2 regions of the Planococcus sp. APC 3900 genome follow, and region 1 is predicted to be linked to the other one. Evidence: a T-box and tRNA genes for the amino acid it is inferred to sense, from the RefSeq annotation. Region 1 holds a T-box; the other holds one or more tRNA genes.
The links. A T-box is a leader RNA that pairs with one kind of tRNA and senses whether it is charged. The one in region 1 lies ahead of QMA04_RS08885 (valine--tRNA ligase), so its partner is inferred to be a tRNA-Val.

Region 1 (16,258 bases):
GCTTAAAGTGATGTGGACGATTTGTTGGCTACGGTCTTCCCCCAAGTCGTTTTCAATTACGAAGTCGTGCTTTTCGATGCGTTTGCGGAGGTTTTCTGCCAGCAGCACCGCTACATCTTTGCTGTAATTCGACAACAGGATGACAAATTCTTCGCCGCCGTAACGGGCGATGGTTCCTTCATCGCCGAATTCTTCTCTCAAAATATCAGCCAGCTGAATGAGGATGTCATTGCCGCTTTGGTGTCCGTAACGGTCGTTGATGCTCTTGAAATGATCGATGTCCATCATCACTAATGACAATTGCTCGAGACGGCCTTCATTCATTTCCTTAATGCAACTTTCCAGACTTTCGTCCAGATAGCGATAATTATATAACTTGGTCAATCCGCAGCGTTCACTTTTGGCAATGACTTTTTGCATATACCCTGCTTTTTCCACCGATACGGCGAAATAAGTACTGAGGATTTCCAAAATTTGAAGCTGGTGCTTGGCAAAAGCGTATTTCTTTTTAGAAGCTAAAATCAGTACACCCTCGGTTTTATTGTTTCGGGCAATCGGCGTGGCCATCAAACTCTCTGTATCTTCTGGCAGGTTGCCGGTGACATAATCCGCCCATTGGCTTTTTTCATCAAAGATGAACGAGTCGTTGGTGACGATGACATGTCCAGCAACTCCCCGATTATAAGGAAGTGACTCAATTTCACGGGGCTGCAATTGATTATTTTCATAAAGCCGCAACATTTGCTGTTGGCCATCACGGTAATCGACGATATAGGCATATTCAACTTTGAACATCTTGGCAACCTCTACAACAAATTGGTCAAGCACTTCATTCGCTTCCAGACGATCTGCAAGCTGATGGCCAATATCTCCAGCCCGTTTCAAGTCAATATTGACTTGTTCTGAGCTGGTGAACTTTTTCATGACCGCTGCCATAATGAAAAACGGCACACCCAGCAATACAAGCGCCGGAATTCCGATATGCGACTCAAACAAATACAAAGCGACCGCAAAAGGGAAAATCACAAACATCAAGGCAAAATCCCAAATGGCGTCGACCGAAAAGAATTTGCTCCGACCACCTGTCGTGTAGTCATATAAGTGATAAATGATTTGATTAATCAATACGGAAAGCACCTGGAATATCAAGCCATACAAAATGACATGCGACATTTCCAATGTTCCGATTTGGCCGCCTGCCCCTATGAAAGCCAATCCTGCTATTAATGAGACAAAGAAAAACATCAGCGAGTTGAAAGGAATCCGCACCGATTGTTCTTCATTGGTTCGAATACGGTACAGCACAATCAACATGCTCAATTGGGATACCAGCATTTCGATAAAAAGTCCATATTTCAGAAACAGCGCCACTGTTACCCATTGCACCAAAAATGTCGAGGCTCCATTGATGTTCATCGGCATCAAACTCATCAAAATAAAAAACAGAATGTACGCCATTAAGTTCCACGGATCTGCTACAGATGGCGGGAAGAAACGGTAAACAATCACTAAGCCTGCCGGAACTATCAATGCCCATAGGCACCATAAAACGATTTTCCGGTTAAATTTCTCCCCCATGACATCTTTCCTTTCTGAAACGAATTAGTGAGGTATAGATCAGGGTATGATTTATTGATAATTCTTGAAAAAGACGTTCGCTGAGTTTCGAAGAAGTGTAAGAAGATGTAACGAACCTGTGACTATAGTCTTTTCTTTGTTGTGCGATACAGGTAATATATCACACATATTTGTAATTGTCTTTCTTTTACTGCAACTTTCCTTAAATAGTTCTGCAGCTGGCAATGCCCGTTCATTGTCAAAGTCCACAAAGGTGAAATGATTACTGATTGTCTCCAAATGGCGGAGTACGCTTCGATAATCTTTATCTTTGAAGATTCCCATGACGATATGGATAGGGTCATCCGGAAATGTGTCTCTTATGGTAGCAACCAAGGCTTCGGCACTCGCCTGATTATGGGCACCGTCAAAAATAACATCAGGAAATACTTCTTCAAAACGGTACGGCAAAGTAGCTGAAAAAAGCCCAAGCTCCGCTTTTTCCTCGCTAAATTCCAAGCCCAGCAGTTCCTTAGCGGCTTCCAACGCCAGTTGGGCATTTTTTTGTTGATGCGGCCCTTTCAGTTTCAGCGGTACATCAATTTGTCCAGCCGGTCGGATGACTTCTGCATGTAAACGGTCAGCTGTCTCCTGGATGATTTCCAGAGACTCAAGCGGCAGTTCCCCTATGACCACCGGCTTCCATTTCTTGATGATTCCTGCTTTATGGCGTGTAATTTCTTCTATAGTTTCTCCCAGAAAATTCGTGTGTTCAATGGAAATGGAAGGAATGATGGAAAGTTCGGGATTGATGACGTTCGTGCTGTCAAGCGCTCCTCCCATGCCTGCTTCAATGATGGCAAAATCAGGTGCCTGCTGCTGGAAAGCGATAAAGGCGGCCGCCGTCAAGAGTTCAAAATCCGTTAACGGCGTCTTTATTTTGCTTAACCGCTCCATCACTTGCTCAAGTTCCACTGGGTTGATCGGCTCTCCATTCATTTGGATCTGGTCATGGATATCTTCAAGGCAAGGAGAAAAGAAATTCCCGACACTGTGGCCATGCGCCTGAAGGATTGCCGACAGGAATGTAGCTGTCGACCCTTTGCCGTTGGTGCCTGCCAGATGAATGAATCTGCCGTTTTTATGCGGGTTCCCCAATTCGTCCAATGCCCCTGTAATAGCTTCCAGACCGGGTTGAATCGAAGCATCTGTATGAATATTCCATTTATTTTTGTATTGTTCGAGTCCAATTATCATTTTGAAGCCTCTTTTCTGCGGTAAACATGATACACTTTTTGAGTATGATTATAGCACGAAGGTGGAATGGATATGACGAGTTGTTGGGTTATTTACAACGGAAGCTTAGTTTCCGATAAGTTTGCAGATCAGGCCAGACTTGTTGCTGAAGCAGCAGAACGTGCTGGCATCACTGTCAAGATTATGAAAAACTACGAAACTATTATGGATTTATCTGTTACTTTAAGTATACCTGATTTTGCAATTTTATTGGATAAAGATATATTGCTTGGATATTTTTTGAAGAGCCGCGGAGTCCCTGTTTATAACGACCCGGCTGTCATCGATTTATGTGATAATAAAGCTACACAATACGTCCAATTAGCTGCAAAAGGTTTGCCGATGCCACGGACCATCGTTGCGCCGAAAGTCTATCCGAATTTCTCCATACTGGAATCAGGCTATTTCGAAGGAGTCATTGACCGTCTCGGGCTGCCGATGATCATCAAGGAAGGGCACGGTTCGTTTGGCATGAAGGTCTACCTGATTGAAACCGAAGAACAATTCTATGAAAAAGTCGACAGCCTGCGGGGCATCGATTTTGTGTTTCAGGAATTTATCGCTTCCAGCCGGGGGCGAGATATCCGCGTCAACATTGTCGGCGGACGGATTGTAGCAGCCATGTACCGCCATTCGGAAACCGATTTCCGCGCCAACATCACCAATGGAGGTGTCGCTTCACCCGTAGAATTAACTGAGGCACAACAAGAGCTGGCCCTGTTAGCGGCTGAAGCAGTTGGTGCAACGTTTGCGGGTGTCGACCTGTTGTTCGGTGAAAATGACCAGCCCCTGGTTTGTGAAGTGAATGCCGCTGCCCATATCCGCAATATCCTTAATGTCACAGGAGTTAATGTTGCAGACGCCATGATCGCTTATATACTGGAGGACTTAGCATGAAACTTCTTTATGAAACTAAAGAGGCCAAACGCAATCACGGGTTTATTGAAGAGTTGCAGCGTTTTGATGATTTTGAGCTGATCCAATGGGACGACTGGAGCGAAGAAGGCTTGGCTATGCTTGTGGATAAGTTGCGCGGCGGCATCACTCTTTTCCGCGCACGGCGTCCGGAAGCGGCCCGTTTTCTTGAAGATCAAGGCATCCATTTAGCGAACCGCGCCGAAGTCAACCGCATCGCCAACGACAAATGGCAAAGCTATCAACTGCTTTTATTGCTCGGTGTTCCGGCGGTACCGACTTTCCGCGAAGCCATAGAGTTTCCATACGTCGTTAAAACCGTGGATGGCCACGGCGGCTCGGAGGTCTGGCTCGTTCCATCGGCTGAGGAAATTCCACCAGTCTCTTCCCCGCTGATTTTCCAGCCGGTTGTTGAACATGTGGCAGATGTTCGCGCCTATGTCATCGGCACAGAAGTAGTGGGTGCGGTTAAACGCAGTTCCACTGGTGACTTTAAAGCCAATTATTCACTTGGCGGCCATGCTGAGAAATACATCTTGAGTGCCACTCAAGAAAAAGACGTCTTGCGGATTGCCCGTGCCTTGAACAGCGATTATATCGGTATCGACTTTCTTTTGTTGGATGACGGCCGTCATCTGTTCAATGAAATTGAAGATCCCGTCGGCGCCCGCTCGTTCTACGAAACGCACGACGAAAATATCGCAGAACTATTAGTGGAGCATCTGCGGAAATTGGAAAAGCATGCACCGTTTCGGCAGGAAGATCGGCCGAAGTAGTTAGTGAGCTATTTTAAATCGCTTCGGTCGCTTTGGGCATGACTCACACGCTGAACCAGGAAAAGCACCTGTTTCATGGCTCCGTCTAGCCCGGGGACGCGCCGGCGCTAAGAGATTCAACAAATTCGAAGTGAGTATTTAGTTTCCACGTTTATATAACTAGTTTAGAGCTATGTAAGCTGAACTGAAGAATAACTTTTTTATTCCTTATGTTCTTTCTTCTAAGAATTCTTTAGCTGTTAACAAGTAAAAGATTATTTTACCTTCTTTAAATATTAGGATATGGAGCAAACTAGCGTAGACTCCAGCGGGATAGCGAAGTGCCGAAATCCACTTGGGCGCTAAGCACAAGTTAGTTCGGCGCAAGCCCGCAGGAAAGCGGAGCTAGTTTGCGGAATATCTCTAAGAAAACATAAAAACCGCTCTCCCATTTGGGAAAGCGGTTTTTTCATATCTTACAGGTTCTGCAATTCTTCAATGCGTTTTTCAACCGTTGCGTGTTTTTCCACGTAATCGGCTTGTTTTGCACGTTCTTCTGCAACAACGGCTTCAGGAGCTTTCGAAACAAAGCGTTCGTTCGACAATTTGCCGCTGACGAGCTTCACTTCTTTCGCCCATTTTTCCAGTTCTTTTTGCAGGCGCGCAAGTTCGGCATCAATATCGATCAGGCCTTCAAGCGGCATGAACAATTCAGCACCGGATACAACCGCTGACATCGATTTGTCTGGAGCTTCGATGCTTTGGCCGATCGTCAACGTTTCCGGGTTACAGAAACGTTCGATGTAGGCAGCGTTCGCTTCAAGCACTGCATGCGTGTCGGCGTCTTTCGCTGAAATCGTCAATGGCACTTTCTTGCTCATCGGCGACTGCACTTCTGCACGGATAGTCCGTACCGAACGAATCACGTCCATCAACAGCTTCATGCTTGAAGACTGGCTTTGGTCGGTCAAGGAATCGTCCACTGTCGGCCATGCTGCAATGGTGATCGATTCGCCTTCATGCGGCAAGTTCTGCCAGATTTCTTCTGTGATGAACGGCATGAACGGATGCAATAGGCGCATCGTGTTATCCAATACATAAGCAAGGACTGAACGCGTCATTTTCTTCGCTTCTTCGTCTTCACCGTATAATGGCAATTTCGACATCTCGATGTACCAATCACAGAAATCGTCCCAGATGAAGTTATAAAGCGAACGGCCTACTTCGCCGAATTCATAGCGTTCTGCAAGGTCCGTCACTTGTTCGATGGTTTCATTCAAACGAGTCAGGATCCATGAATCGGCTACGGATTTCTTGCCGGACAAATCGATTTGATCGTACGTCATGCCTTCCATGTTCATCAATGCAAAACGGGAAGCGTTCCAGATTTTATTGGCAAAGTTCCAAACCGACTCTACTTTGTCGTTCGAGTAGCGGAGATCCTGTCCTGGAGATGAAGCAGTAGCCAGGAAGTAACGCAGGGAATCCGCACCGTATTGAGAAATGACATCCATCGGATCAACGCCGTTGCCCAGTGATTTGGACATTTTACGTCCTTCCGCATCGCGTACAAGGCCGTGGATCAACACGTCTTTAAACGGTTTTTCACCTGTGAATTCAAGTGCCTGGAAAATCATCCGGGATACCCAGAAATTGATGATGTCATAGCCTGTAACCAGCGCGTCGGTCGGGTAATAGCGGCTAAGGTCATCGTTTTCTTTCGGCCAGCCGAGCGTTGAGAACGGCCATAATGCAGATGAGAACCAAGTATCCAAAACGTCTTCGTCCTGTGTCCAGTTTTCAGCATCCGCCGGCGCTTCGTGCCCTACATAAATTTCACCTGTTTCGTTATGGTACCAGGCTGGAATTTGATGTCCCCACCAAAGCTGGCGTGAAATACACCAGTCGCGGATGTTCTCCATCCAGTGCAGGTAGGTTTTCTCGAAACGGTCCGGTACAAAATTAACGCCCGTCTCGTTTTTCTGCGCTTCCACTGAAGCGGCAGCCAAAGGCTTCATGTCAACAAACCATTGTGTAGACAGATAAGGCTCAACAACTGCTCCACTGCGCTCTGAGTGTCCTACAGAATGCATATGTTCTTCGATTTTGAACAACACATCCAAATCCTGCAGGTCCTTGACGATCTGCTTGCGGCATTCGAAGCGGTCGAGCCCTTCGTATTTGCCTGCGTTTTCATTCATCGTACCGTCTTCGTGCATGATCAGCACACGTTCCAGGTTGTGGCGATTGCCGATTTCAAAGTCATTCGGGTCATGCGCTGGCGTAATTTTTACAGCGCCGCTTCCGAATTCCATGTCCACGTAATCGTCCGCAACGATTTCCATTTCACGGCCGATAATTGGCAGGATCACTTTTTTGCCGATCAAGTGCTGGTAGCGCTCATCTTTCGGGTGAACCGCAACCGCTGTATCGCCCAGCATCGTTTCCGGACGCGTCGTCGCGATTTCGATATGGCCGCTGCCATCTGCCAGCGGATAGCGCATATGGTAAAACGCACCTTGTACGTCTTTGTAGATAACTTCAATATCCGAAATAGCAGTTTTCGTCGCCGGATCCCAGTTGATAATGTATTTCCCACGGTAGATAAGTTTTTTCTCATAGAGTTTCACGAAAACTTCGCGCACCGCATCTGATAAACCGGCATCCAATGTAAACCGCTCACGGGAATAGTCAAGGCCAAGGCCTAGTTTTGCCCATTGCTCACGGATATGTCCCGCGTATTGGTCTTTCCATTTCCACGACTCTTCAAGAAATGCTTCACGGCCCAAATCATAGCGTGAACGCCCTTCTTCTTTCAATTTGCCTTCCACTTTCGCTTGTGTCGCAATGCCGGCGTGGTCCATTCCAGGCAGCCATAATGCGTCAAAGCCCTGCATGCGTTTCATGCGTGTCATGATGTCCTGCAATGTCGTGTCCCAGGCATGCCCTAAATGCAGCTTGCCGGTAACGTTCGGCGGGGGAATCACAATGGTATACGGTGTTTTGCCGCTTTCCGGTTTCGCTTCGAAGAATTTTTTGTCGACCCACCAATCGTAACGGCCTTTCTCAATGGATTGCGGATCGTACTTAGTAGACATTTGTTCAGTCATTGGAATTCCTCCTCTTATTTCTGATAGAACGCAAAAAACTCCTGTCGTCTGTAAAGGACGAAGGAGTTTTTCGCGGTACCACCTTTATACACAGGTCCACTTGCACACCTGGCTCTCAAGTTTCATAACGGATGTTAAGTCCGGTTCCCGCTACTCATTTCACGGCAACTGCTCCGAGGTGACATTCAAATATGGGTCCATGAAAGCCTCTCACCAATCGGCCTTCTCTCTGAAATGCACACACATTCTACTATCCTCATCAACGCATGAATATCTAATTACTCTTATTGTACTCAATATCCGGTTTTAGCGTCAAGTTTTTTTACAATGAATGCCACAAGCGGTGAGGCCACCAATAGAATAAAGAACAGCCGGAACAGCTGGAATCCGGTGATGAGTGCTACATCCCCTCCAACAGCGAGCGCGGTGATGGCCATTTCCGCTATGCCACCGGGTGCTGCACTTAGAAAGAAGTCGAGGAATATGTATTCAGGCAGCCAAGTAGCGAGAACCCTGGCAATTAATACGGTGAAGCTGATGAGCAGCACATTGTTCAGGACAATTGCAGCACCCAGCCGGAACGTCAGTTTGTCGCCGATTCCCTCCATCTGCAGGCCGAGATTCGCACCGATGCAGACCTGTGCAATAGCAATGAGCCAGTACGGCATATCAATCAGGACATCCCCCGACACGGCCTGGACAATCGCCATGGCCATAATGGGCGCCAACAGTTCAGCAGCTGGAAATCCAATTTTCTTCATAGCCCCATACAATAATAAACTGACAGTGAGCGCCAACAGGAACAAGCCTGCCGAGAATGTAAACAGCTGCTCTTTCACTTCGCCTGCTCCTCTGCCGTTCAGGAAAATCGTCAGGAACGGCACAATCGTCACCACCATGAAAATGCGGATGGTCTGCATCATCGTCACAACAGTAATATTCGCTGAAGGGATTTCTTCAGCCAAAACCACCATCTGCGCCAATCCACCTGGTATGGACCCAAGCAGGCTCGTTCCCAGGCTTTCATGGACCATCCGCTTGAACAGCAGACCGAGAGCAACCGACAAGGCCACGACCGAAACCGTCATGAACGCCATATAAGGCAAGTCCATCACCATCAATAACACCGCATCGCGTGTAAACGACGAACCGATCTGCACACCGAGCATCACCAGACCCGCTGTCCGCAAGAATCGAGGCCAGTAGAGGGGGATTTTGGTGAATTGATTGACGAGCAAAAGTGCGAACATCGGTCCCAGCAGCCAAGGCAGAAACATGCCGACCGCCTCGAATACCGCCCCTGCAGCAATCGCAATAACTGCCGTTACAATAAATGGCTTCACAGCCATCCCTCCTTTCCCAAGTGCCTTAGTTGTTTTCTATGGTACAGGAAACAAGGGCATCTGTGGAGTATGCAGGCTGGCGTTCGGTGTTCTTTCCAATAAAAAAACCGGGGCCTCTGAAAATTCCAGAAGCCTCGGCCTGTTTTTCTTTTATTAACGTGCCAGTTTAGCAAATACGGTATGGAATGCTTCAACGGTTTTCGCAATATGCTCTTCCGTATGGGCAGTCGATAGGAACATGCCTTCAAACTGGGACGGCGGCAGGAAGATGCCTTCTTCCGCCATCAAGCGGTAATAATCTGCGAACAACTCGGTGTCCGAAGTTTTTGCTGATTCAAAATCGACTACGTCTTCATTTGTGAAGAAGAAACCGATCATTGATCCTGCACGGTTCACGGTATGCGGGATGTTGTATTTCGTCGCCGCTTCACGGAATCCTTTTTCAAGCTGGTCGCCGCGTTCGATAAAGACGTCATAGCTTTCTTCCGTCAAACGGGACAGCGTTTCGTATCCTGCCCGCATTGCAAGCGGATTGCCCGACAACGTACCTGCCTGATAGATCGACCCGCTCGGTGCCACTTGTTGCATGATTTCACGCTTGCCGCCGAATGCCCCAACAGGCAACCCGCCGCCGATGACTTTGCCGAGGCACGTCATGTCCGGTGTAACGCCGAAATAGCCTTGTGCACAATTAAAGCCGACACGGAAACCGGTCATGACTTCATCAAAAATCAAAATCGTGCCATTTTCATGAGTCAAATTGCGAAGCTCTGTCAAAAAGCCTTCATTTGGCGGCACAACGCCCATATTGCCGGCAACCGGCTCGACAATGACTGCAGCCAAATCGTCGCCGAATTCCTGGAATGCCAAACGCACGCTTTCCAGATCGTTATATGGAACTGTAATGGTGTTTTTAGCGATCGATTCTGGAACTCCTGGAGAATCAGGCAATCCTAAAGTCGCAACGCCTGACCCGGCTTTGATCAACAGGCTATCGCCATGGCCGTGGTAGCAGCCTTCAAATTTCAGGATCTTGTCGCGGCCCGTGTAACCACGTGCCACACGCAATGCGCTCATCGTCGCTTCTGTTCCGGATGAAACCATGCGGACCATTTCGATGGAAGGAACACGTTCCATAACCAACTTCGCCATGGTATTTTCAAGTTCAGTCGGTGCACCGAATGAAGTTCCAAGCGCTGCCGTTTCCTGAATCGCCTTGACCACTTCCGGATGGGCATGGCCCAAAATCAGCGGTCCCCAAGACAGGACATAGTCAATATACGTATTGCCATCAATATCTGTGATGGTTGCTCCGCTGCCGGATTGCATGAATATCGGGTCCATGTTGACCGATTTAAACGCACGGACCGGGCTGTTGACGCCGCCCGGCATTAGTTTTTTTGCTTCAGTGAATGCTGCTAATGATTTTTCGTATGTCATTTAGTTCCCTCCAACCAGCGTGCCGCATCTTTTGCGTGATACGTCATCACGATATCCGCTCCTGCGCGTTTCATGCTGAGCAGTGTTTCCAAAACGATTTTTTCTTCATCGATCCAACCGTTTGCCGCTGCTGCTTTGACCATGGCGTATTCGCCTGAAACATTGTAAGCAACAATCGGGATATCAAAATTATCGCGTACTTCACGGATGATGTCCAAATAAGACAATGCCGGTTTGACAATCATGAAATCTGCGCCTTCCTGAATGTCGGAAGTAGCTTCACGCAATGCTTCCATACGGTTTGCGGGATCCATTTGGTATGTTTTGCGGTCTCCGAATTGAGGAGTACTGTGTGCTGCTTCACGGAAAGGTCCATAATACGCAGATGAATACTTGACGCCGTAAGACATGATCGGTGTGTTTTCAAAACCGGCTTGGTCCAGTCCATAACGGATCGCTGCAACAAAGCCGTCCATCATATTCGATGGCGCAATGATGTCAGCTCCCGCTTTTGCTTGAGACACGGCAGTGCGTGCCAACAAATCAAGTGATTCATCGTTCAGGATGACGCCATTTTCGATTACGCCGCAATGGCCATGATCGGTATATTGGCAAAGGCAAGTATCAGCGATAACCACCAATTCCGGATGGCGTTCTTTCGCAAAGCGGATCGCTTCCTGTGTAATGCCATGGTCGTGATAAGCTTGCGAACCGACAGCATCTTTTTCATTTGGCACACCGAACAAAATAACAGAAGGAATTCCAAGATCTACAACTTCGTCCAGTTCCTCGCCTAATTTATCCAATGAGTAATGGAAAACACCCGGCATTGAAGAAATTTCCTCTTTAATGTTCTCGCCTTCAACGACAAAAATCGGATAAATGAAATCCTCTTTATATAAGCTCGTTTCGCGGACCATTGAACGGATATTGGCAGATCCACGCAAACGGCGATGGCGATTAAAATTCAATTCTTTCATTTTGAAAAACTTCCTTTCGCTATTTCATTGATGACTTCCATATAAGTGTATTTCTTCGGAGTAAAATCGACTTTTCCGCCATTTGCCTCGATGGCCCCTTGTGTAACATGGCCAATGGCAGCGGTACGGATATTCGACCAGTCTCCTCCTGCCTGCCGGTAAGCCGACACAGCAGAAGGACTGGCGAATAGAATGATGACATCTTTCAGTTGCACTAACTTTTCCGCATTCTTCAAGTCCAGCACGGTATCATAAACCGTCCACTCGTCCACTTGCATATGCATCGAAGCAATCGTGTTTTTCGCTAAATTGCCTTTAATGAACAGGCATTTGACTTTGCCGGAAACCACCGGAAACTCCTGGATGAAATGGTCGGCACTAAAAACCCGCGGGATGAAATCAACGGTGTAGCCATGCTGCTGCAGCACAGCAGCCGTCTGGTCGCCGACAGCTGCAATTTTCGCGGTCACGTTTTCATCGAGCTGGCAAAATGCCTGTGCACTGGTGCGGCTCGTGAAAATCAGCCAGTCGTAGCCACCGAGGTCCGGCTTGTCCAACCGGCGGATCAAGGTGGTGACGAGCGGCACATAAAGCGTTTCCGCTCCTAGTGATTGTGCACGGCGAACCGCTTCCACCGGATTTCTCGAACCAGTGAAAACGATGGTTTCGCCTTGAAGCAAAAGATCTTTATCAGACATTGCTCTCAGCTTTAACGCGTTGAATCAAATCGTATCCGCCTTGTGCACTGATTTTCTCAGCCACTTCACGGCCTGCTTGGATCGGGTCACGGCTGATTGATGTTTCCTTGAATACCTGATCCGCTTCCGGTGAAGAAATCAATCCTGTAAATGTAATTTCTCCATCTTTCACTGTTCCATATCCTGCAATCGGCACTTGGCAGCTGCCATCCATGTCACGCAGGAATTTACGCTCTGCATTAACAGCCAAAGCTGTTTCTTCATGATTCAGTTTAGCCAGTTCCGCCAAAAGTTCTTTGTCGTCTTCGCGGCATTCAATTCCTAACGCGCCTTGTCCGATAGCTGGAAGGCATTCGTCGACTTCCAGGAATTCTGTAACCAAGTCATCTTTCCAGCCCATGCGTTTCAAGCCGGCTGCAGCCAAAATGATGGCATCAAAATCGCCAGCCTGCAATTTCGCAAGACGTGTATCGATGTTGCCTCGGATCCATTGGATATCAAGGTCTGGACGCAACAGCAAAAGCTGTGAACTGCGGCGCAAGCTGCTTGTCCCAACAACTGCTCCAACCGGAAGTTCCAATAATTTCACATGGCCGTTGGCGATGTATGCGTCGCGCGGATCTTCACGTTCCGGAATACAGCCGATAGTCAGGCTTTCCGGCAAGACAGAAGGCATATCCTTCATGCTGTGGACAGCAAAATCGATTTCTTTATTGAACAGCGCCTGTTCGATTTCTTTAACGAAAAGACCTTTGCCGCCGACTTTTGAGAGCATGACGTCGACAATGCGATCGCCTTTCGTAACGATTTCCTTGATTTCAAATTCAAAAGGCGCTCCCGCCGCTTTCATTTTTTCAATGAACTGGTTGGTTTGCGTCAATGCCAGCTTGCTTCTTCTTGAACCTACAATAATTTTTCTCAAATGAATCCTACCCTTCTTTAATACCAAAAATGAAATTCAGATAATCGGCTGCCTAAAAAGAAATTGATCAGCAGCAATAAAAATGCATACGTATGTGCCAGCGCGTAATTCATCCCATTCAATGAGCCTTTGCGGTGCCACCACAGCACAAAGCTGTAGACCACCAGCAAGATGAACGATCCGACAATCTTCATGTCGAAGATAGAAAATGCAGCAAGTGAAATAAATGCCCATTGCAGCCCGAGCACCAATGACACGAACAGCAGCGAAATCCCGACGAGAATCGAAATCGTCATAAATTGCTGTGTTTGGCTGAGTGACGGCAAGCTGCTCCATTGCTTTGTCCATTTTTTCTGCTTCAATAATCGGTAAAGGATCATGTGAAGCGCCGAAAAAACGAATGACAAGGAAAATGCCACATAGGATAAAATCGCGAAACTGATATGGATGAACAATAATTCCGAGACCAGCGATTCCCCGACAGGCGAACGCTCGATCTGGACCGGCGCGAAGGTGTGGATCGTCATGAAGATGAATCCAATGATGTTGATGAAGAATACAGCAAAATCAAAACGGTAGAAAATCCTCAATACGAGCGACAACGTCACCAGCAACCAGGCATAAAAATAAATGCCTTCGAATAAAGTCAGTATCGGAAATCGCTGAGTCTCAACGATATACAGCACCAGGAAGACCGTCTGCAGCACCCATACAATGCCGAGCAGCGTCATGGCTATCCGGCTGGCCCTTTTCTCTTTATATAAGTAATCTATAAAATAAAAAACAAGGCTGACAGCATATAGTATAACCATAGCTTCGTGCAGCCTTGCCATTGTTATATCAGCCATCCCATTCCCCTTCGTTTCCATAGTTAAAGGCGTTCCGTCTCTACATTTTAACATATAGATCCGAAAACGCCTCTTTAAGAAAGCTTAAAATGAATATTTGGGAGTTTCAGTTGCTTGTTGGGTTTCGAGAACGGCTTTTTCCGTTTTCTTTTGTGCAGCTTGCGACTGCTTTTCAATTTCTTTTTCAACGTCTTCTTCGATCCCGAAAATTTGCATGAATAATTCCAATTGTTCACGTGACTTAGGCGCTCCGCCCATTTCTTTCGCTTGCAGAATCGGATCTTTCAACAATTGATTGATAATCGATTTGGTGTGTTTGTTGAGAATTTTCTTTTCACGGTCAGTCAGATCCGGCATTTTGTTTTCAATGCTTGCCATGGTCTCAGCCTGTATGCCAAGCGCTTTTTGGCGCAGCGCAGAAATTACCGGAACAACGCCAAGCGTTGTCAGCCAGTCGTTGAACTGAAGTGCTTCCTGATCGATCATGGTCATGATTTGGCCAGCCGCGCGTTCACGTTCTGCCAAATTCGCTTCTACGATGCCTTGCATGTCATCAATGTCGTACAAGAAGACATTCGGCAAGTCGCCGATGCGTGGATCCATATCACGTGGAACTGCGATATCCACCATGAATAACGGTTTGCCTTTGCGTAGTTTTTCCACAAACTGCATCAATTCAAGATCGATGACAAAGTCAGTCGAGCCGGTTGATGAAATCAGAATGTCCGCTTCCAGCAATGCGCATTGCAATTGGTTCAACGGTTTTGCATTGCCGCCGAATTTGTCTGCCAACAGTTCCGCTTTCTCGAATGTACGGTTAATGACAGTGATACGGTCAGCTCCGCTCCCCTGCAAGTTCTTGATGGCCAATTCACCCATTTTTCCGGCACCTAAAATAACAACATGTTTGTTTTTAAGCGTACCAAAAATCTTCTTGCCGAGTTCAACTGCTGCATACGATACCGACACGGCATTTTCGCCGATGGCCGTTTCAGAATGCGCTCTTTTCGCCAATGTAACAGCTTGCTTGAACAATTGATTAAACACCGTACCTGTAGTGCCGTGCTCTTGGCCTGCAAGGAAACTGTTTTTTACTTGCCCAAGAATCTGTGTTTCACCCAATACCATTGAGTCGATGCCGGCTGTTACACGGAATAAGTGTTCAATTGCCTGATCTTGCTCATGGACAAATAAATACTGGGAAATGGCTTCTTGCGGCAAGCCAAAATAGTCAGCAAGAAATTGCTTCACATAATACTTCCCAGTGTGAAGCTGATCCACGACCGCATAGATTTCCGTCCGGTTACAAGTGGACACGATCACGTTCTCCAATATGCTTTTTTGTTCTTTTAACGCCTGCATCGCCTGTGGCAGCTCATTTTCAATAAATGAAAGCTTTTCGCGAATCTCCACGGGTGCAGAGCGATAATTCACCCCGACTACTAATGTATGCATGGGTACAAAACACCTTTCACGTTCATATTTCCTCTAGATTTAGTATACCACTTATCATCTTTAAAATGCCTTTGAATTTGTGAACAAGGCATGAATATAGTCCTTATTTATAATTATTATAAATTAATAGTAGCAAAGGTGTCTGACGTCTACAAGTATAACGCTCTTAGTCGGAATTACCTGTCAACTCAAACTATCGCGAGAGATGGATTCGCTTCAGGCGGGTGATTGAAGAGAAGTTAGGCAAAGGGAAATCTATGGAAGAAGGAGCTATTTCCAATAAAAAAAGCACAGCCCGGAGGCTGCGCTTGAATTTATTGCATTCTGCTTTCGATTTCTTTCCAGGCTTCGTCTTTGCCGAGACCGGTTTCAGACGAAAAAATGATCAATGGATCGGTTTTATCCATATCCAATGTGGTGCGCACAATTTTCTTGTGCTTGTCCCATTTGCCTTTTGGAATTTTATCCGCTTTGGTCGCGATAATGATGCATGGAATGCCGTAATGCTTCATGAAATCATACATCGCGATATCGTCTCTGCTTGGCGGATGGCGCAAGTCGACGATTTGGATCACAGCACGCAATGGTTCGCGGTCTGTGATGTACCTTTCAATCATCTTGCCCCATGCTTCCCGTTCGCTTTTTGATACTTTGGCATAGCCGTATCCGGGAACATCGACATAGAACAGCTTTTCTTCAATTTTATAGAAGTTCAAGGTCTGTGTCTTGCCGGGTTTAGATGAGATGCGCGCCATGCTTTTGCGCCCGATCATTTTGTTGATGAAAGACGATTTCCCGACGTTTGAACGTCCGGCTAAAGCGAATTCCGGTAAACCGTCTTCCGGATATTGATCCGGACGGACGGCACTGATGACTAGTTCTACATGATTAACTTTCATTCATTTTCTCCTTCTAAGGCAATTTCCAATGCCTCATCCG
Region 2 (16,258 bases), on a different contig from region 1:
TTTGATTGAATTGATTTGATGCCTGGCAAAGTTGATAAATTCGCCTCTAATGGCTTTGTGACTTTTTCACTTACTTCTGTAGGGCTTGCCCCTGGGTAATTAGTCACTACCACGCCAATCGGCGGATTAAGTTCAGGTATTAAAGTAATTGGAATCCGGGTAAAAGATACCACTCCCAGAATAATGATCAAAAACATAATGACTAAGGTGAAAACAGGTCTTTTAATCGAAAAATCGCTTAGTTTCATTTCTTCAAACCCTCTCTTATCCGTGTTTCTTAATCATAAGAAAAAACGCTTACAACCGCAAATTATAAAGACAGTGTTCACTTATCTGCCACTTTTAACAATAAAAATAAAAAAACCTGCCGAAGCAGGTTTCATTTTTACAGAAGGCTGTACAATCGAATTCCCGGATTTTTGTCTTGGAACCAACGTGTTGCGAACTCATTCTCGAATAAGAAAACATAATTATCGAAACGGTCGCGAACCAGCATCGAACGTCCACTGGACATCGATTCTTTAACATCTTCTTCATTTTCGATCCAACGTGCGATTTTCGAACCGACCGGTTCCATCCGTACATCCACGTTGTATTCGTTTTTCATCCGATGTTCAAACACTTCGAACTGAAGCTGTCCGACTGCCCCAAGAATAACTTCCTCCAAGTGAAGGGTTTTGTAATATTGAATGGCTCCTTCTTGTACAAGCTGAAGAATCCCTTTATGGAAATGCTTTTGTTTCATGACGTTTTTGGCGGTTACTTTCATGAACAGTTCCGGTGTAAACTGTGGCAAGCTTTCGAATTGGAACTTCTTGCCGCTCGTAATGGTATCCCCAATCTGGTAATTCCCGACATCGTGAAGACCGATAATGTCTCCTGCAACGGCTTCGTTGACCATTTCCCGATCATCCGCCAGGAATTGAGTGGTTTGTGATAATTTGATGCTTTTTCCTGTCCGTGCCAGCGTAACGTTCATTCCCCGTTCGAATTTACCGGACACGATGCGCACGAAAGCGATACGGTCACGGTGAGCTGGATTCATATTGGCTTGGATTTTAAAGATAAATCCAGAAAACGGCATATCGACCGGATTGATTTCTTCGTTATCTCGCGTTTCACGCGGCTGTGGTGAAGGGGCAAACTGCAGATACGTTTCCAGGAAAGTCTGCACCCCGAAGTTTCCTAAAGCACTGCCGAAGAATACTGGCGTCAATTCACCTTTTTTCACTCGGTCAATCGAAAAGTCATTGCCCGCTTCATCCAGTAATTCGATGTCTTCCATCGCTTGAGTGTAATAAGACGTTTTGGTCATTTCATGTTCTTCCATCAATTTGCCTTCTTCATCCAGCTTCAGGAAACGCTCTCCTTCAGAACGGAACGGCTCGATGCGCTTATTGTAGCGATCATAAATCCCGAGGAATTCTTTCCCCATACCGATCGGCCAGTTCATCGCATAGGATTGGATACCAAGTACTTCTTCCAGCTCTTCCATCAGTTCGAGCGGTTCTTTCCCTTGGCGGTCCATTTTGTTGATGAAGGTGAAAATGGGAATACCGCGCATTTTGCAGACTTTGAACAATTTGACGGTCTGGGCTTCAATCCCTTTGGCCACATCGATGATCATGACGGCACTGTCGACGGCCATCAATGTGCGATACGTATCTTCACTGAAATCCTGGTGTCCAGGAGTATCCAGAATATTGACACGGTGTCCGGCATAATCGAATTGCATCACGGAAGATGTTACAGAAATCCCCCGTTGTTTTTCAATTTCCATCCAGTCGGATGTAGCGAACTTGCCGCTTTTCTTTCCTTTAACGGTTCCTGCATCACGGATCGCACCGCCGAATAACAGCAGTTTTTCCGTTAAAGTCGTTTTTCCGGCATCCGGGTGGGAAATGATGGCGAAGGTTCTTCTATTTTGAATTTCATTCTTTAATTGGTCTGGCATGTTTATACGCTCCTTTAATCTACTCTCTTCATATTAGAGAACGCGACTGAAAAAAACAAGGAATTTTACTGTACATAGAAAAAAGAAGCCTGAAGAGGCTCCTTTTTCATTGAAACTTTTTCATTGCTTCCTGTATCGCAATTTCTTTATCGCTATGTGGATATTTGGTATTGCCGATAATTTGGTAATCTTCATGTCCTTTGCCGGCAAAAATAATGATGTCGCCTGGCTCAGCTTGTTGCACAGCATGGCGGACAGCTTGTTCTCTGTCGCCGATGCAAGCAAAATTGCTGTGCGTCATACCGGTTTCCAAGTCGCCCAAAATGCTGTCATATGCCTCATCGCGAGGATCGTCTGTCGTCAAGACGACATAATCGGCAACCGATGCTTTTTCAGCCATAATAGGACGTTTTGTCTTATCCCGGTTGCCTCCGGTTCCGACCAGGAAGATGATGCGGTTCTTTTTGAAGTCTTGAACAGCATCAATCGCTTTTTCGATGGCATCCGGTGTATGTGCATAATCAATGAAGACTGAAATCGGTGCTTCCAGTTCCACTTTCTGCATACGTCCTTCGACAGGCGCAATTGCCGCCAAAGCTTTAAGGATTTCATCCAACTTATAGCCTTCAGCGTATAATGCAGCAATTGCTGCCAGCGCATTGGAAACGTTGAACTCTCCCAGCAATTTCATCTGGACCGGGAACTTCCCTTCAGAACATTCAAGAGTGAAGCGGGTCCCTTCATGCGTCAATTCAATATCTGTTGCCCGGAATTGCGCTTCGTTCTTAATGCCGAATGTATAGACAGGATGCGGTGTCATTTTGGCGATTTCATAAGACCATGGATCATCTGCATTTAAGATGGCCTGCTTCCGGTTGGCAAGGTCCTGGCCAAGCTGAGAAAACAATAGCGCTTTGGCGTGGCCGTATGCTTCCATCGTGCCGTGGAAATCCAAGTGATCATGTGTCAAGTTGGTGAAAATGGCCGTGTCGAATTCCACGCCAGCCAATCGGCCGAGTATCAATCCATGCGAAGAAACTTCCATCGTCATGTGTGAACAATCTTCATCGCGTGCGCGTGCAATCATCTGCTGGGTCGTCAAGACATCGTTTGTCGTATTGGCTGATGGATGCAGTTGGCCATTTAAATTGAAGCCGATTGTCCCGGTCAATGCTGACTTTTCGCCCAGCTCCATCAACATGGAATGCAGAATGCCTGCCACACTGGTTTTGCCGTTAGTGCCAGTGACGCCGATCATATGCAAAAGCTTAGAGGGATAGTCGTAAAACTTAGCGGCTAATAGCCCCAATATCCGCGAAGTACTGGCCACTGTGATCACTGTCGCATTATCGATCGTCAATGGCTTTTCAGCAATAATCACGGTTGCCCCTTGGTCGGCAGCCCGTTGTGCAAAATCATGGCCGTCCACCGTATATCCTGCTATACAAATGAACAAGGAATCCGGTTGGATATCCCGTGAATCGATGGTTAAATACTTAATTTTTTCAGGCAACTCACCTTTAATCTGCTTATATGGGATTGCCGCAAGTAATTCTTTGCTGTTCATGTAAATCCTCTCCTAACTCTTATGAAACCAATGGTGACAAGACATATGCGTGAAGCAATGCTGCCGCCGCTTTTAATGAATCTGTATGGGTGCGCTCATATGAATGGGAAGCTTCGATCCCAGGACCGAACAAAGCATGCTTCACGTCGTGGCCGGCACTGATGGCCGCCGATGCATCCGATCCATAATAAGGGTAGATGTCGACTTTGTAATCAATGCTCTGCTCTTTCGCCAAGGAAATCAAGTGGCGGGTCAATCCGTAATGATACGGGCCGCTTGAATCTTTCGCACAGATCGATACAGTGTATTCATCTGATTCCTGTCCGTCTCCAATAGCACCCATATCAACTGCAATATACTCCTGTGTTTCTTCAGGAATGCTGGAATTTCCGCCGTAGCCGATTTCTTCATTGTTTGAAATATAAAAATGGGTCGTATAAGGCAGCTTTTCTTGCGTTTCACTGAAATGTTTCACCAATTGAAGCAGCAAAGCCGTGCTTGCCTTGTCATCCAAATGACGGGATTTGATGTAGCCAGAAGCAGTCGCTTCAAACCTTGGCTGGAAAGAAACAAAATCTCCCACTTCAATTCCAAGGTTCCTGACCTGCTCCTGTGAAAAGGCTTTTTCATCCAAGCGCACTTCCATGTTGTCTGCATTCCGCTCAGCTGATCCCGCGTCCTTGTAGACATGGACCGTCGTCTGATGCAGCAGGATCGTTCCGGATACGGTTGAACCGTCCGCTTTATGTACCAGGCAATTTTCGCCTTCAATCGCATTGAATTTAAATCCGCCCACCAATGACAGCTTCAGGCGGCCACTGGGTTTGATTTCCTTCACCATCGCACCGAGTGTATCGACATGCGCCGTCAGCAACCGATGTTGCTGATTATTTTCTCCTTGGATCGTCGCGATTACCGCACCTTTATGGGTGGTCTTGTACTCGACATTCCATTGTTCAAATAACGTTCGGATTTTTGCCATGACGTCCATGGTATAGCCGGATGGACTTGGAATTTCCACTAACTCTTTTAATAAATTGATCGTTTCGTTTTGGTTCCATTGATAAGTCACCTTCATCACTCCTCGATCTTTTAATCATATCAAAATCAAAGTTGTTCGGACAGTCCTGTCTTATAGTATCATGGTATAAGTTGAATCAAAAAAATGAACTTTTGCCTGCCATTTTCCGCTTCCGGTTTGTTTGCCGGAAAACCGGAAAGAATAGTTCAACATACTATAGTTTATAAGCATAAACCTCGAGGTGTCCAATGGAAAGCAATGTCATCAAACACAGAAGAAACCAGTTATTTATCCACTTGTACGGATTTGCGAGTATTTTCCATTTTCTGCTTAACCAATTAGTGGAAATGAACACAGCCACCGTCTCCCTCATATTCGGCATTATTTCATATTCCGTATTGTTAAGCCTGGCTGTTGCCCAAGTAAACGATCGTACGCTTCAATTCATGGTTCTTTTAGCTATGAACTTATATGTATTCATCTTGAACTTCGAATCTTTGTCTTCCATCACCCTTATTTTTTTTGTGGTGCCAATCATTGCCTCCGCCTTATATAACGACACAAAGCCGATCGTTATCTTGGCACTGCTCACATCTGCAGAATTCATGCTGCTTTTGACTGTTTTTGACCGCTTTGCCGTAAGAGCACCGCTGCCCTACAACCAACTATCGATGATCATGTTCTTCATCGCAATTCTGTCGATTACTTTGCTCGACAGCATCTATTTCAGCCATTACCTAAAACAGTTGGAATCAAAAAATGCATCGATGGAAAAGGCGCTGTTGTCAAAAGAAGGCTACCTGCATTTGTTTTTCGAGAATGCCAAAGATGCGATTGCTGTTTTTGATTCAACTAATAAAATCATTGCTGTCAATCCCGCTTTTGAAGAACTATACGGATGGCCTTCGGAAGAATGCATCGGCAAAACCTTGCCGCTTTACCCAGCGGATATGAAAAAAGAAGCGGAAATCCGTACCAGGGAAGTCCAACAGGGCCAAAGCTATTCTTTATTGGAAACGATAGATGTCCGAAAAGACGGCAGCCGCTTTCATGCACAGGTCACGCTGTCGCCTATCTTTGATGATTCCAATGAGGTGATTGCTACTTCGATCATTTCCCGTGACATCAGCTACCAAAAGGAATCTGAAAAGCTGATATTGCAATCTGAAAAACTCAAGCTTGCTGGAGAAATTGCTGCAGGGGTGGCTCATGAAATCAGGAATCCCATGACCGTCGTCTCCGGATTTGTCCAAATGATGCATCAGGATCCCAAGCATCTCTTTCCTGAATATACAGCATTGATTCTATCTGAAATAGACAGGATCAATTTGATCATCAGTGAATTTTTAGTTCTCGCTAAACCTCAAGCTGCCACATTGAAGATTTTCAGCGTTCAGCAAACACTGAATGATATTTTGCTGCTCTTCAGTTCAGAGCTCAATCTGAACGGCATCATTTTGAAGACGGAATGGGACAAGGATTTCCAGATCAATGGGGAAGAACATCATTTAAAACAGGTCTTTATCAATTTATTGAAAAATGCTGTGGAATCGATGGAACAGCCTGGCGAAATCGAGATTTCACTGCAAGCCGAAGCTGATTCCATGTTTTCCATCAGGTTCAAAGATTCGGGGATTGGGATTGCTGAACAGGATCTGGAAGAAGTTTTCGAACCTTTTTACACCACTAAAGCCAGTGGTACTGGCCTCGGATTGATTGTTTCCCAAAAGATTATCCAAGAACACAAAGGTTCCTTGACGATTTCAAGTAAAGAAGGCGTCGGAACAACCGCCACAATTCTTTTGCCTATAAAAACGATTTAAACAAAAACAGGAAGGGATCGATTCCCCTTCCTGTCTTTTCTATTCCAGCCTGTTATTCAGATGCATGCTGTAATCAATCCCAGTCGTCATCGTTGTCATCATCATCAAAATCCGAATCGACTTTCAAGATAGAACCGTCTTTTGCATTGACGTCGACGTCATGTTCTGAGCGTCCATCTTTGATTTCGATTTCGTAATAAGCAAATCCGTCATCCGTTTCGAGTTCAAATCCTTCCACAGTCCCGCTTACGACCGCCAAAGCCGCTTCAATCGCTTTATCCGAACCGATCAAGTCTTTGTTTGAAACTGCCTGATTGCCTGATTTGCTGTCCGCTGTCTTTGTGCTTGCCGGTGAAACTGCTGTGCTGGATTGCTTTACATCATCATTTCTGTCTTTTTCGCGTTTATGTTCCAGCACTTCTCCAGTGTAGGCGTCGAATTCAAAATCATATTCATACCCTTCAAAGTCGACATCCACTTCGTAATGAGCTTTACGGTCATCTTTGTCCAACTCGATATCAGTAATGCGTCCATTTGCCAACTCCAATGCTTTTGCTGAGATTTCTTCAAAGCTGAGCATTTCTTCAGGTGTTGATGATTTCTGCACTTCGTTGGTCACCGTTCCGGTTTTGGCTGCCGGATTGGCTGCCGGCGTTTCCGAGTTAGCTAAAACGATGCCCCCAAAAGCTAAAACCCCTGCTGCGACTGGAATGTAAATTAATTTCTTCATGTAATTTCTCCTCCTCATTTGTTGTTACTCTTACAATAACCTTCTGTTCTGAGCAGAAGATTAAGGGTTTATGAGAATTTGATGAGAAATCCATGATAGTGTTCTCAGAGTCAATCGTCCCACTCAACGGTCATGGTATCCCCCCGGATCGCATGAATCTGGATTGTTGCTTCTTGGTCAGTCTGTTCATTCTCAATTTCAACCAAGTAATATCCGCCGTCTCCAGTTTCTACAAACTCAGCTTCTTGCACTTCGCCGGTCAATGTTTTTTTAGCCAGTTTGATCGCGGCGTCTCTTGTAATGATTCTTTCAGGTTCTGCTTCCGGTTCTTCTGCAGGCGGTGCCGCTTTAATCGGCTCCTGGCTGATTTTCCGTACCTCTCCTGTTTCCGCAGATAAGATGACCGTCGAAACTTGGGTTTCTTCCTTTACCTTGACCTCGTATTCATTGCGCTCTTTGTTATAGTTGATGCCGTCAATCGTACCCGAAGCATTCTTCAACGCCATTTCCTGTGCTTGATGTTCCGTCAATTCCTTGACTGCTTCTGTTTTATGAAGCAATTCCATGGTCTCCACTTGCCCGTTCTGACGGTTGACCAAAGCTAGATAACGTCCATCCGGCCGCACGAATTCGACCCGGTAAGCGTCACCTTCTTCTATAGTCTGTTCCACTTCCCCCCCGTACAGGCTGATTACGGTTTCATTGGCCTGCTTTGCTGAAATATCAGGTCCAGAACGAGGAAACAGAAGAAAAGCCAAAACCCCCACTCCAAACAAGATTGTCGCTGACGCCATCAAAATCCATTTTCGCATCACAATCCCTCCTGCTTCGAGTGTACTTCATCAACATTAAAATTCTCTGAGAAAATGATGGATACTGTCGTACCAAGCTGTTCAATGCTTTCCAGCTCGATTCGGACTTTCAAGGAATCGGCTAGTTGCTTCGCTAACGAGAGCCCTAAACCAAACCCGCCAGTTTCACGGTTTCTGGCTTTATCCACTCGGTAAAAACGTTCAAAGACATAGGGCACAGCTTCTTTTGGAATGCCGATTCCCGTGTCGCGAACCTGGATGATGGTGTCACCGTTCTTTCTGGCCACCACTTCTACTTTTTCCGAGCTGTATTTTCGGGCATTGTCCAACAGGATATACAGCAATTGCTTGAACTTCGCGATATCGGTGACGACTGGCAGAGACTGCTCACTTGTGATCAACTTGAATTCACGTTCGTAGGAAGTGTTCATGGCAGTGACGGTCTGCTCCAATAGGTCAAGTGCATCCACCTGTGTCCACTCCACCTGGGATTCGCTTCGGCGGGCAATGTGCAGCAATTGCTCGATCAACGCTTTCATGCGATCGGTTTCTGCACGGATGGCGGCCACACTTTCTTCCGCAATTTTTTCATCCTGCATGCCCTGCCGCTGCAGCAGCTTGGCGTAACTTCCGATGACTGTCAGCGGTGTCTTCAGTTCATGCGATGCATTCGAAACAAACTCTTCCTGCTTGGAATAGTTTTCTTCCAATAGACTCATCATTTCATTGAAGGTATTGCCCATCTGTGTCAATTCATCCTGAGACTTCCCTTCTATCGGAAGTCTTTCAAACTGGCCATTGCGCTGGATGCGTGTCATGGTATTCGTTAAGTTGGTGATCGGCTGTGTCACGATTTTCCCCAGAACGACACTGGAAATGACAACTGGAATCATCGCGAGCAAAGTTCCCGCAATCAAAACTAAACGAAGCGTATTCAAGTTATTGGTCGTTTCCCGCAGTGACTGCGCGACCGTCACTTCCGCCACTTGGCCATCTGTCCAGATAATCGGCGCTTTTACATACGCAAAGCGCTCGTCATCCACTTTCACTGTTCCGGACTGGCCTTCCAACTCTGCAGGAAGTTTCACAGTCACTGTCGGAGATTGGATAGGTGAAGGCTGCTTGCCTTCTGGAACTGTGACCTTCACAAGTCCGTTGACAGGCACATACGCTCGTAGTACATTGCTCGGATCTGAGGTTTCAGTTTCATTGAACTTCGCCACAAGAGCGTTTGTTTCCGACTGCAGTTGATTGACTTCCGATGAATACGTCAATTGGCTGAACGAAAAATAAATGACAAAAGCCAGCACCAGTAAAATAACCAGCATCAGTAAAGTGGAGGAAATGTGGATTTTATTTTTCAGCTTCATGGCCTTGCTCCTTCAAGACATAGCCGACTCCGCGAACCGTCTGGATGTAAGTCGAGTTTTCACCAGCGTCCACTTTCTTCCGCAAGTAACGGATATAGACATCGATGACATTGGTGTCGCCGTAATAATCATAGCCCCACACTGCATTCAACACTTGTTCGCGGCTGAGCACCTGCTGTGGATTTTTAATCAGATACAGCAAAAGATCAAATTCACGCGGCGTCAATTCGATGGCACGGCCGTTACGTCTGACGTCACGTGTGCTTTCATTCATCTCCAGCTCCTGGAAACGATGGAGTGAAGAATTGCCGTTGCCATTCACCAAGCGCAAGCAAGCACGGATCCGGGCCAACAATTCTTCTATTTCAAAAGGTTTGGTGACATAATCATTTGCCCCTAAATCCAATCCGGCCACTTTATCTTTCACATCGTTTTTAGCCGTCAATAAAATAACCGGAATCGCTGCATCAGAAGAACGGATTCGTTTTAAGACATCCAGTCCATGAATTTCCGGCAACATCAAATCGAGCAGCACCAAATCCCAGTCCTGTTCCCGAAATTGAATCAATCCTTCTGATCCTGTATGGGCAACCCCTGTTTCATATCCTTCAAATTTCAATTCCAATTCCAATACACGTGCAATGCTTTTCTCATCTTCCACAATTAAAATGCGTTCTGCCACTGCAATCACCTCTTGATACTTATAATAGCAGATTTAAGAAAAGTGCAAGCAGCCGTTTAGCCCCGACAAGCGCTGGAAGTCTTCCCGGTAATGGCGTTCTTTGCCATTGTCGGGAAGGCTGAAGCGACTCGAGGGGCTGGCTGTTGGAGTCTGGATATCACGAAAAGCGCAAGCAGCCGTTTAGCTCCGACAAGCGCTGGAAGCCTTCCTGGTAATGGCGTTCTTTGCCATTGTCGGGAAGGCTGAAGCGACTCGAGGGGCTGGCTGTTGGAGTCTGGACACTACGAAAAGCGCAAGCAAGTAGACAAAAAAGAAATAAGCGACCCGAAGGCCGCTTATTTCAATACTGTTTTGATCCACTTCGCTTTGTTTTTATAAGGCGGGAAGACCAGGTTTGTTGATAATTTAGTTGATTTCTTTAGAATCGATTTGGCATGTGTAAAAGTTTCAAAACTGGATTTTCCGTGGTAGGAATTAACTCCCGATGTACCGATGCCGCCGAATGGCAAATACGAGCTGCCCACATGCGATACCGTATCGTTGATGCAGCCGCCGCCAAATGGCAATTGATCCAGGAAGAACCGGACAGCACGGTCGTTTTCAGAGAACAAGTACGCCGACAAAGGCTTCGGCAATTTACGGATTTGGCGCAACAGCAATGGAAGATCCGTATATGTGATGATCGGCAAAACCGGTCCGAAAATTTCATCTTCCATCGATGGGCTGTCCCAATTGACATTGTCCAAAAGAACCGGTTCGATATACAAATCATCACGGTCCATTTTGCCGCCGTAAATGACGTGATCAGCTTCCTTATTCACAATTTCCGCTAAGCGGTCAAAATGTTGGGTATTGACAATGCGCCCGTAATCTTTGCTTTGCTGCGCATCTTTTCCGTAAAACTTCTGTATCGTCTTCGTTAATTTTTTCAGGAATTCTTCTTTAACCGATTCATGCACACAAATGTAATCAGGCGCTACACAGGTCTGGCCGGTATTCATCAGTTTGCCCCAGGCAATCCGTTTGGCAGCCAGGTCCAAGTTCGCCGTCTGGTCTACAATTGCCGGGCTTTTGCCGCCAAGCTCCAAAGTTATGGGAGTCAATCGTTCCGATGCCGCTTTCATGATGACTTTCCCGACATTGACGCTGCCCGTGAAGAAAATATAATCGAATGATGCATGGATCAACGCCGTCACTTCTTCACGTTCGCCTTCAACCACACGAATGTAATAGGTAGGAAACGTTTCTTCAATAATGGTGCGGATGATTTTCGCCACATGAGGCGTTGCTTCAGATGGCTTGACCACTGCACAGTTTCCGCCGATAATAGCCCCGATCAATGGCTCCATCACCAATTGGAACGGATAGTTGAAAGGACCGATAATCAGGACAGAGCCGTATGGTTCACGGATGACAAAGCTTTTCGACGGCTGAAGATGAATCGGCGTCTTGACTTGTTCAGGCTTCATCCAGTCTTCCAAATTTTTCGCCATGCTGCCGATGCTGTCGAGCACAAAGCCTACTTCGGTTGCATAGGCTTCAAATTCACTTTTGCCCAGGTCTTTCTTCAAAGCTTCAATTACGTCGGTTTCATGGGATTGGATTACGCTTTTCAAGCGGTGCAATTGTTCAATCCGAAAGTCCGTTGATTTTGTGGCACCCGTATAGTAATAATCACGTTGTTCTTCAATCATCTGTTCTACGTCATTTGCTGTAAAATTCATTTTCCAACCTCCCTCAAGTGTTTTCATTATACCAATGGAGTTCTTGAATTCAAAAAATGAACACTTATTCAGTCAATAAATAATCGATATAGCGTTGGATGACCAGGCCTTCTTCAAAATTAACCAAAAGAGTCGATTGGCTATCCATTTCTGTGAAAAGTGATGGTACATTTTCAAATCCACTGATCAATCGCCGCTCTTGGCCTTTTTCTGATTCATAAAGATCCGACCAATTCTCCAATGTCAGAACTCCAGTTTCGCCGTATATTTTAAACTGCAAGTTCTCTTGTTGGCCGATGCCGCTGATTCCCGTCAACAAGAACGGAATTTGTTCTTGAGTCAAGCCATGCGCAATCAATCCCGTTTCGCATTTTTCTGCGTCTTCCGGATAGGTGATGTGATGGGAAGTAAACGACAACTCACCGAAAAGACGGTTCATCAATTGAAAATAATGGGGAAAGACTTCACGGACAAAGCCTCCTTGGCTTCTTGAAGCAATCCATGGATTTTGTTGCCACAACCTCGGCCAATCCGGGAAAAATGTCTGGAGCTCGATCCGTACCACTTTTCCAATCTGTCCGTTCTTGATGCGCTTGGCCATTTCGCGGATTTCCGGTTTATACATCAGCGGGAAATGCATGGCCGTCTGCACACGATTGTCTGCAACAGACTTGACCATTGCTTCGCCATCTTCCACGTCATGAGCCAACGGTTTTTCGCAGAGGATATTGATGCCCGCACTGGCTGCCAGTTCAGCGATTTCCGAATGAAAGGCGGGCGGTGTCGCAATATATACCCAATTGATATCTGAATGCAACACGTCCTCTACTGATTTTGCTGCAGGGATTCCATAGGCTTCGCTGATTTCTTCGAGGCGTTCTGCCTGCTGGTCATAGACCATTTTTATTTCCACTTGTTTTTCCTGCTGAAGCTGTTTGATGATGCGTTCACCAACAATTCCTGTTCCAATGATGCCAATTGAAATCATAAAAAATCTCCCCTTTTATGGCCTTTCGGCTTTTTTATGCCCTGTGTTTATCAGTGTAACCTTTAGGGGTATAGAATAGTCAAACAATACCATTACATCCTGAGGAGGAAACAACATGAATGAACAAACGAATTGGTGGGAGCCTATTTTCACAGGACAATTAGAAGTAGGCGTCAATAAAGAAAAGTTAGAAAGCGTTACGGAAGAATCCATTTTATACTATGAAGAAACTTCAAATCAGACGGAGTCAGCTTTTTAATTGCTGAAACTTACACACGACTTTTGCCGCTGCAATACATAGAAAACGCCTTGTTCAATTTACAATTGATCGAGGCGTTTTATTATGCAAATTTCCCGGACAGTTATAGCTGAACCCAAATCCGCTAACCGCTGTCGCATTGCCAGAAAGCCTAATTATCCATATAATAATGGAAACGAAAGCAGGGATCCTATGAAACTAAAACTTATGCTGCTGGCCTTATTCTTTCTTTCAGGATGCGGCATGCTGGAATCGACTGATACATCCGGCACAACCGACCGGATCGATGTGGAAGTGACGCAGGTCATTGATGGCGATACCATAAAAATCATTTATGAAGGCGAAGAAGTCACTGTCCGCTACTTGTTGATGGATACGCCGGAAACCAATCACCCGCGCCTGGGTGAACAGCCTCTTGGCAAAGAAGCGACAGAAGAAAACAAACGGCTGATCGAATCAGGCGATGTCTCGATCGAGTTTGACGTCGGCGACCGTTTTGACGATTATGACCGCTTGCTGGCTTATATCTACGTCGATGGCGAAAGTGTTCAGGAACAGATGCTGGAGTCTGGACTGGCCCGGGTTGCCTATGTCTTCCCTCCAAATACCCGTTACCTGGATGATTTTGAAAAAGCGGAGCAAATCGCCAAAGATGAGGAAGCAGGAATTTGGCAATACGAAAACTATTCCACCGACCGGGGCTTCAATTCAGAAGCATTTGGACAGGAATCTTCCGGAAATGCCCGTCCTTCCACTGAAGAGCCAATAGACGGTGATTGTGAAATCAAAGGAAATATCAACCGCAACGGCAATAAAATCTATCACATGCCGAGTGATTCTTCTTATGAACAAACCAATCCCGAAGAATGGTTCTGTACAGAACAAGAAGCGCAAGACGCCGGTTTCAGAGGGGTTGGACAGTAGGACAACAGTTCTTTATGGGGCCTTCTTCCGGCTGTGTCGTCGATGAAATGCAGCGTATTTTCGCATGCCCTGACAGTGCTCCGGCGGGACGGATAAAGGGAAATACAGCGCTTATTTTTCTTCTCCAAAAACTATTGACTTTTTCCGTGGACAAGCTATACTTATATTTGTCCTGGAAATTGAGATTCCTTAGCTCAGCTGGGAGAGCGCTACCTTGACAGGGTAGAGGTCGCTGGTTCGAGCCCAGTAGGAATCATATAGTACGATGAAGAACCGCACAGCCATTTAGGCTGCGCGGTTTTTTTGTATCACAAAAAACGGGATGCATAAAGCTCCCGCACCAAATTTGAAATCCTATTCATCTTTATCTTCAACATCAAAACTGCATCAAAAACAGCAAGGCGATCCCCAGTAAGTTCATCCCGTAAAAATAAAAGCCATCTTGAAAACTTATGTGCTCTTCACCAAAAAAATACAAATTCATCCGTTTCATTTTATCATCCTTTTTTGTCACTTTTTTAGGCCATGCCTGCCGGTTTAATCCACCATCACAATCGACACGATTTCATCCACGGGCAGTCTGCGCTGCTTGAATGGATCCTCATAAATCAACATTCGAGTTTTCCCATCAATGCTTTTAATCGTCCCCCTGTGTGCCTCGATGGCACCATCTTTCCAGCAGCGGATGAGAACTTCGCATTGCCGCTTCAGCGCAATCTCCATCTCTTCCTGAATCAACTGCAAGTCGTCTCCGTTCAACTCGGGTTTTGGCACTTGTTCGTCTTTCTCGTACCATTCCCGGATCATTTCGACATGTTCCGGCAGCATCAAGGCTGTCCATTTAATGTTCCCGCGATCTTTAATATCGCCGACTGTCTTTAAATACTTATTGCGTTTCATCGGACCACCCCTATTCTTTGTTGTGTCCGCCGATCAATTTTGTCCGCGCTATGGCGGTGCCCGCCTGTGTGCCCGAGATGCCCCGATAGATAGCCGAATAGCCATACTTTTTCCGGATGGCATCCATGGCACTCCCCAAGCGCCTGTTTTCAAACTTCCTTTCATCGAACAGACTTAACTGCATCGACGACTCTTCTTCCAGATTGCTGATGGACAACGAAATCTGGCGAACCGGTTTATGTTGGAAATGCTCATGAAAAATCTCCTGGCAGACGCGATAAATTTTCAGCGTATCATTCGTTGCTTCGTCAATAGAGCGCGAACGGGAGAATCCGCCGCCGAATACGGACTTGCTGTAAACAACACTCAAGTGAATTGTCCGCCCCATGCGGTGAGCTTTACGCGTACGCATCGCAACATCTTCACACATTTCCAGAATAATCGTCATGATGTCTTTTTCTTCTATGTAATCGCGATATAAAATCTGTCCTTTTCCGTAACTGACCTGTCCCTCCACCAAAGGCGCACCTAAATCCGACAAGTCGATGCCATTGGCGTGTTGGTGGAGTTGATTGCCCATAATCCCAAAGCGCTCCTCCAAAAGAGAGACGTCTGTACAGGCCAAATCTCCAATACAGAAAATCCCCATGCTGTTTAAGGTTTTTTCCATCCGAGAGCCGATGCCCCACATTTTACTGAGAGGCGCCACTGGCCATAACTTTTTCGGCACATCGGCATATGTCCAATTGGCAAAACCCGTTTCTTTCGCCTCCAAATCGAGAGCCAACTTTGCCAGCAGCATATTTGGCCCTCCCCCCACCGAAGAAGGCAGTTTGAAACAGTCCAGCAATTCCTGTTGGATGCGGCGCATTGTCTGTTCAGGAGGCCCCCACAACTTCTCTGTCCCTGTCAGTTCAATAAAACTCTCGTCTACACTGTAAACATGAATCGATTCTTTTGGCACGTAGCTGCCCAACAGCTCAGTAATGGCCATCGATTTTTCCAAATAAAGCTTCATTTTAGGTTCAATCAGTAAAATATCCGGATGGTTCGGAATTTCAAAAAGCCGTGTGCCAGTTCTCACACTAAAACGCTTTTTCATCATAGGCGATGCCGCTAAAACCACACTTCCTTTCCGTTCCTGGTTTCCCACCACTGCAAGACAAACTTCCAACGGATCGAGTCCCAGTTCTACCGCCGAGACGCTGGCATAGAAACTGCACATATCAATACAAAAGATATGACGTTCTGGCAATTCAAGTGCTTTCATCACTCTCACCTCTCAAAAGGGAACGTATGTTCTTATTCTATACCACGATGATCGTAACGGCAATCCTTTTTAAAAAAATAAACTTCTGCCATGCGGTTCACTGGATCTGAACTGCATAGCAAAAGCGATATTCTAAAAAAATCCAACCGTTTCTATGCTTCAACTATAAAAAAGATTTAAAAAAATTGAATGCCCCGCCTTATGGATCATTCAATTTTCTAACAACTTTACATT

Region 2: it has a tRNA-Val gene. The T-box ahead of QMA04_RS08885 (valine--tRNA ligase) is inferred to sense a tRNA for this amino acid. The anticodon was not compared.

The regions. Positions count from the first base shown of each region.
Region 1 is NZ_JASDCT010000003.1:402,737-418,994, forward strand. It holds gene QMA04_RS08865 (sensor domain-containing diguanylate cyclase) at 1-1,578, opposite strand, end outside; gene QMA04_RS08870 (bifunctional folylpolyglutamate synthase/dihydrofolate synthase) at 1,630-2,814, opposite strand; gene QMA04_RS08875 (ATP-grasp domain-containing protein) at 2,887-3,750, shown strand; gene QMA04_RS08880 (ATP-grasp domain-containing protein) at 3,747-4,544, shown strand; gene QMA04_RS08885 (valine--tRNA ligase) at 5,000-7,633, opposite strand; T-box leader at 7,684-7,905, opposite strand; gene QMA04_RS08890 (AbrB family transcriptional regulator) at 7,927-8,982, opposite strand; gene hemL (glutamate-1-semialdehyde 2,1-aminomutase) at 9,130-10,416, opposite strand; gene hemB (porphobilinogen synthase) at 10,413-11,396, opposite strand; gene QMA04_RS08905 (uroporphyrinogen-III synthase) at 11,393-12,094, opposite strand; gene hemC (hydroxymethylbilane synthase) at 12,087-13,016, opposite strand; gene ccsA (cytochrome c biogenesis protein CcsA) at 13,034-13,864, opposite strand; gene hemA (glutamyl-tRNA reductase) at 13,949-15,319, opposite strand; gene yihA (ribosome biogenesis GTP-binding protein YihA/YsxC) at 15,634-16,218, opposite strand; gene lon (endopeptidase La) at 16,215-16,258, opposite strand, start outside.
Region 2 is NZ_JASDCT010000002.1:329,824-346,081, reverse strand. It holds gene QMA04_RS05690 (efflux RND transporter permease subunit) at 1-248, opposite strand, end outside; gene QMA04_RS05685 (peptide chain release factor 3) at 386-1,954, opposite strand; gene QMA04_RS05680 (UDP-N-acetylmuramoyl-L-alanyl-D-glutamate--2,6-diaminopimelate ligase) at 2,061-3,521, opposite strand; gene QMA04_RS05675 (M42 family metallopeptidase) at 3,541-4,599, opposite strand; gene QMA04_RS05670 (ATP-binding protein) at 4,791-6,365, shown strand; gene QMA04_RS05665 (PepSY domain-containing protein) at 6,439-7,095, opposite strand; gene QMA04_RS05660 (PepSY domain-containing protein) at 7,206-7,907, opposite strand; gene QMA04_RS05655 (sensor histidine kinase) at 7,907-9,277, opposite strand; gene QMA04_RS05650 (response regulator transcription factor) at 9,261-9,959, opposite strand; gene QMA04_RS05645 (aldehyde dehydrogenase) at 10,295-11,683, opposite strand; gene QMA04_RS05640 (Gfo/Idh/MocA family protein) at 11,748-12,671, opposite strand; gene QMA04_RS05635 (hypothetical protein) at 12,787-12,930, shown strand; gene QMA04_RS05630 (thermonuclease family protein) at 13,123-13,854, shown strand; tRNA gene QMA04_RS05625 (tRNA-Val) at 14,038-14,110, shown strand; gene QMA04_RS05620 (YolD-like family protein) at 14,392-14,754, opposite strand; gene QMA04_RS05615 (Y-family DNA polymerase) at 14,765-16,024, opposite strand.